DNA from 2 places in the Vibrio sp. SNU_ST1 genome. Region 2 is predicted to be linked to the other one. Evidence: predicted binding sites of a transcription regulator. Region 2 holds the regulator's gene; the other holds the start of a gene.
What was found. The regulator PurR, encoded in region 2, represses purine synthesis genes. The targets are predictions, from matches to a motif close to TNANGNAAACGTTTNCNTNA.
Positions count from the first base shown of each region.

Region 1: the regulator PurR is predicted to act here: its motif matches at 1,505-1,524, upstream of pckA (phosphoenolpyruvate carboxykinase (ATP)).

Region 1 is NZ_CP130748.1:106,889-110,054, forward strand. Features, by position in the region: gene pckA (phosphoenolpyruvate carboxykinase (ATP)) at 1-1,332, opposite strand, end outside; gene hslO (Hsp33 family molecular chaperone HslO) at 1,670-2,563, opposite strand; gene hslR (ribosome-associated heat shock protein Hsp15) at 2,582-2,968, opposite strand.
Region 2 is NZ_CP130748.1:1,151,398-1,154,563, reverse strand. Features, by position in the region: gene torR (two-component system response regulator TorR) at 1-178, opposite strand, end outside; gene torD (molecular chaperone TorD) at 466-1,113, shown strand; gene purR (HTH-type transcriptional repressor PurR) at 1,432-2,436, shown strand; cyclic di-GMP riboswitch class I at 2,607-2,692, shown strand; gene Q5H80_RS05130 (TfoX/Sxy family DNA transformation protein) at 2,820-3,166, shown strand, end outside.

The sequences.
Region 1 (3,166 bases), 1.0 Mb from region 2:
ATTCCAACCAGTGTTCACAAGGTAAGCTTCAGCGCCAGCTGCTTCCATACGCTTTACAAGCACTTCAGCGTACTGAGTTGGGTGAAGAGTTAGGAATGCCGCACCAAATGCCGCAGAGAACGTTGGTGTTGGCTCAGTAATACCACGCTCTGTACCTGCTAGTTTCGCAGTGAAGCCAGATAGGAAGTGATACTTCGTTTGCTCCGGAGTCAGCTTAGATACTGGTGGTAACACACCAAATGCATCAGCAGTTAGGAAGATAACTTTTTGAGCGTGACCTGCTTTTGATACTGGCTTAACAATGTTGTCGATGTGGTGAATCGGGTAAGAAACACGAGTGTTCTCTGTTTTTGAACCGTCATCGAAATCGATAGAACCATCGCTACGGACCGTTACGTTTTCTAGCAGTGCATCGCGACGGATTGCATTGTAGATTTCTGGTTCTGCTTCTTTAGATAGACGAATCGTCTTCGCATAACAACCACCTTCGAAGTTGAAGATGCCATCGTCGTCCCAACCGTGCTCATCATCACCGATTAGCTCACGCTTAGGATCGGTTGATAGGGTCGTTTTACCTGTACCAGATAGGCCGAAGAATATCGCTACATCGCCTTCTTCACCAACGTTAGCACTACAGTGCATTGAAGCAATGCCTTGCAGAGGAAGCAGGTAGTTCATCATTGCGAACATGCCTTTCTTCATCTCACCACCGTACCAAGTACCACCGATGATTTGAACGCGCTCTGTTAGGTTGAAAGCAACGAAGTTTTCAGAGTTTAGACCCTGCTTTTCCCAGTTAGGGTTAGTTGTTTTAGCACCGTTCATTACCACGAAATCAGGTTCGAACGTTGCTAGCTCTTCGTCAGTTGGACGAATGAACATGTTCTTAACGAAGTGTGCTTGCCACGCTACTTCAGTGATAATACGCACACTTAAACGCGTATCTGGGTTAGCACCACAATAACCGTCGATGACAAACAGACGCTTGCCAGATAGCTGAGTTGTCACAAGCTCTTTCAGCTCACTCCATACTTTAGTTGTAATCGGTTTGTTGTCATTTTTGCCTTGATCTGACCACCACATGGTATCGCGCGTGGTGTCGTCTTTAACAATGTATTTATCTTTAGGTGAGCGTCCAGTAAAGATACCAGTGTCAACCGCAACAGAGCCTAGTTCCGTTACTACGCCTTTTTCGTAGCCTTCCAAACCTGGCAGTGTTTCTTCAACGAATAACTGCTCGTAGCTAGGATTACGAAGAACTTCAGTAACGCCAGTCAGTCCGTGCTTAGTTAGATCAATTTGTGCAGCCTTAGTATGTTCCATAACGGTCATAGGTGCTCCTTGTAGGATATTTTGTAGGGATTTTGTATAAATTTTTTATTGTTATCTGCTCACCATGCTAGCAACGAGGCTCGGGGGAAACAGGGATATAGCTCAAAAAATATCCATGTTAACCATGGGGTTTTAAGCGCCTCATCACATATTGGCCTGACTAGTCTATCCTGTACGCAAACCTTTGCGCTAGAGGAGAGAACATTATTAATTGATTAAAATTAAGAGGTGATTTTATTACGAGATGTTACGGAGTTTGCGATATTTTGATCACAAAAAAGGCCAGCGTAGTGCTGACCTTTTTGGGGTAAATTACGTGTTTTTGGTACGCCGTAAATTAATGAACCGTATTGCTGCCTTTATCTGCTGCTTCGGCATACAGAGCATCAACATCATTCTTGTCGAACGAGTAGTTTGTGCCACAGTAATCGCAGTGTAGAGCAACGCTGCCTTCAGTGCTAAGAATGTCGTAGATCTCTTCTTGAGCGACAGTAATGATAGCGGCACCGCTTCGATCACGTGAACAACCACAGAAGAATTCAACCGGTTGTGGTGTGAACAGCTGTACTTTCTCTTGGTTGTACAAACGGTAAAGCAGTTCGTTTGCTTCTAGAGTGAATAGCTCTTCATTTTTAACTGTGTCAGTTAGCTGCTCTAGGTGCTCGAAGTCATCTGGTGTACCGGTGCCGTCTGGCATCACTTGTAGCAACATACCCGCAGCGTGTGCTTTGCCTTCATGCTCGCCCGTGCGCAACCATAGACGTGTCTTTAGCTGTTCAGAGTTTGCGAAGTAACCTTCAAGGACTTCAGCTAGAGTGTCACCTTCAAGACCAACGATACCTTGGTAACGCTCACCTTTCTTAGGATCGATAGTGATCACTAGGTGACCTTTACCTATTAGATCGTGCAGGCCAGCGTCGTCGGCAATGTCACCATCAAAGCGAGCAACGCCACGGATCTTCTGATCGTTATCGCCATTGATAACAGCTAGAGATACAGGGCCATCACCTTGCAGTTGCATCGTGATAGAGCCTTCAAACTTTAGAGTCGCCGTGAGTAGCGTCGTTGAAACCAGTAGCTCACCCAACAGCTTTTGTACTGGCGCTGGGTATTCCTTGCTAGAAATAATCTGTTGGTACGCTTCGTCCATCTGTACCAATTCACCACGAACTGATAGGTCTTCAAATAGGTAGCGATTTAAAACATTACTTGTAGACATTGGGTTGGCCATTTGGCTATTCCTTCTAGCTTATTGAGTCTTGAACTTGATGATGTCACGACGTTGCTTTTTATCTGGGCGACGTTCTGGTGCTGGGCTATGAGCATTCAGTTTACGTTGTGTTGCAAACTCTTCTCTCTTTGCCAAGCTCTCGGTGGTTTCTTCATAGAGGGTTTGAGCTATAGGAGCTCCACCACGATGAGCCGAGATTTTCTCGATTGTCACCGTCTTTTCTTCATTACCTTGGCGCAGGGTAATCACTGCTCCAAGTTCGACAATTTTACTTGGCTTGCTGCGCTGACCATTATAGTGGACTTTGCCACCATCGACCATATTGCGAGCAATAGACCGGGTTTTGTAAAAACGAGCTGCCCACAACCATTTATCGAGTCTGACAGCTTCATTAGTAGTTTTCATATAGGGCTGTGCCTTATTAAGTGAGAAATGAATGCGGTTTAACTGTAATGAACAGTGCGCAACATGCTTTTAATTACATTAAGTAGAAGCTTAAAGTGGAGGCGGTTGGCATTTTTTTCAAGTCATAATACAAAATAGCCATGTAATGCCGCTTTATAGATTTGCTATGATATAGTTCAGGATCTTATGCTTAAATAA
Region 2 (3,166 bases):
CTTCGCCTGGCAAGTTGATGTCTAACATAATGAGGTCAACGTTATTTTCTTCTAACATTTTTCTCATTTGAGCCCCGCTTTCAGCTTCGCTCACTGTGTAACCTTCATTCTGGAAATATCCAACCAGTTTACTGCGGGTTACCACATCATCTTCTACGACTAATACGTGATAGCTCATCTACACCACTTTTCTTATTTAATAGTTTCAGTGACCATTCTATTCATAACTCGTAACAATTCTAGTACTACAGAAGATAAAAGCCAGAAACATGATTTTTTTTTGATACAAGACAATCTTAAACCTTGCTATTTGTCGCCCATCGCAATTCAATATAGGCATTACTACTAACGAGTAACTTTGCGTTTCGCAAATAACCTTGTTATTCAGCCTTGGTGTGCCTATACACAAATCACTCAACGATGCTAGGTATACACACACCACAAGACTAAATCAGGATCTAAGAAATGAAAGATACGAAAGCATTCAACGAACAACGAGCAGAAATATACTGGTGGCTATCAAGCTTGTTCGCTAAAGAGCTCACTCAAGAAGAACTCGATCACTACCACTCTGTTGAAATTCGTTCTTTCCTAACTGGTTTAGGCGAAAATGAAACACTAAAGCCGGCGATTGATAGCTTAGTGGATGCGCTAAACCGTCTACAAACACGTGAAGATGCTCAATTAGAATTGTCTGCTGACTTCTGTGACTTATTCTTAAAGACTGATAAACATGGCGCACTTCCTTACGCTTCTATGTATATCGGCCAGACAGGCCTTTTGAACGATAAGCCAGCAAAAGATATGGAAGAGATCATGGCTAAACACAACTTAGTGGTTAACCAAGACCTAAAAGAGCCCGCTGACCACATTGCTATCGAACTTGATTTCCTAGGTAATCTAATCATTCGTTCGAACGAAACGGATCTTGAAGAGGAACTAGAGAAATCCTTCACTGTTCAACAGCAATTTATCGAACAGCAACTGCTTACTTGGGTACCAAAGTTCAACGTTAAATGTCATGACATTGACACATTCGGTTTCTACGCTTCAGTCTCATCCCTGCTATTGGCATTCTGCAAATTAGACACTCAATACCTAGCTGGCGAATAAGCTTTTTTTGACGACTCGATAAATAAATTCAATAGAATTGTGACCATTCACCCGGATTTCTGGGTGAATTTTATTGCGAGTAATTTCTAGTCAGTCTAAAATTGTGACCGCAAACGATAAAATATGAAACATTCACGAAATGCTACACTTATTGAAGTTCAGAGCATTTCGGTGTTAAGACAAGCCGCTCAATAGCGGTTTTTTGTTTTTTAGCACTTTAGTACCCAAAGAGCCCTACAAATTTAAGCTCTTAGTTAGGTAGCTTAACGGCTACTTCATTCCGTACTTTGGGAAAGTAGCTTCTAATAGGATAAAAACATGGCCACTATAAAAGATGTCGCACGCTTAGCCGGCGTATCAACAACAACCGTTTCTCACGTAATCAACAAAACTCGCTTTGTTGCTGAAGCGACTCAAGAAAAAGTTAATAAAGCCGTAGACGAACTTAACTATGCGCCAAGTGCCGTTGCTCGTAGTTTGAAGTGCAATACAACACGCACTATCGGCATGTTAGTGACTCAATCAACTAACCTCTTCTTCTCTGAAGTTATTGATGGTGTTGAAAGCTACTGTTACCGTCAAGGTTACACTTTGATCCTGTGTAATACGGGCGGTATCTACGAAAAGCAACGTGACTACATTCGAATGCTTGCAGAGAAACGTGTAGATGGCATCTTAGTTATGTGTTCTGACCTAACTGAAGAACTAAGAGAGATGTTAGACCGTCACGCGGACATCCCTAAAGTTATCATGGACTGGGGTCCTGAGAGCTCTCAAGCTGATAAGATCATCGATAACTCTGAAGAAGGTGGCTACCTAGCAACCAAATACCTCATTGAGCGCGGTCACTCCAAGATTGCATGTTTAAGTGGCCACTTAGACAAAGCAGCATGTGTTGAACGCATCTCAGGTTACAAGCGCGCACTCAATGAAGCTAAGATTACTGCCGATGAAAATATGATCATCGAAGGCAACTTTGAGTGTGACACCGCTGTGATTGCTGCTGACCAAATCATTGAGATGGAAGATCGCCCTACCGCAGTATTCTGTTTTAACGACACAATGGCATTAGGACTGATGAGCCGATTGCAAGAAAAAGGTATTCGTATTCCTGAAGATATCTCAGTGATCGGTTACGACAACATAGAATTAGCTGAATACTTCTCTCCACCGTTAACGACGGTTCACCAACCTAAGCGCCGTGTTGGTAAAAATGCATTCGAAATACTACTAGAGCGTATTAAAGACAAAGACCACGAAAAACGCGTCTTCGAAATGCACCCTGAAATTGTTGAGCGAAGTACAGTTAAAACGTTAAATTAATTGATGTAATGAGTTTAGTTTAATCAAGCGCACCTTTAGGTGCGTTTTTTTTTTCAACAAACAAAATGCACTTACATGCATATCTCGAAGATCATTAATTGAAGCAATGTCACATTTTAAAATAAGAAGTGTGAGCCTAATTCAACAAAAACTTTATTCTAACAACCCAGTCACGCACAGGGCAAACCACTTGAAAAAGTGGGACGCAAAGCTTCCGGCCTAAACCACTCGTTGGTATGGTAGCGGGGTTACCGATGGCAAAATGCAGTAACTGCTAATACTTTAGTAATTTACAGCCTATTGACAATTTAATTGCAACATTTTGCTAATCTCTCGGACCTGCTTATTTGGTGGCGTAGTTCAAATACACCGAGATAAATAACATGGATAAACCGATACTAAAGGACTCAATGAAATTATTTGAGCCCCTAGGAAAAATTAAGTCACGCTCAATGTTTGGTGGATTCGGGCTTTTTGCTGATGACACAATGTTTGCCCTGGTTGTGAATGACCAGTTGCATATACGAGCTGACAAATGCACAACGCAACAATTCGAACAACAAGGATTTCAACCGTACGTCTACAAAAAACGTGGTTTTCCTGTCGTTACTAAATATTTCGCTTTACCTGAAGGCTTATGGCAAGACCAAGAGAAAATCTTGCAGCTTGCGACTACGTCTCTAGGTTTTGCTAAAGAAGAGAAAGCTGAACAATCTTCTGCTAAACCAAC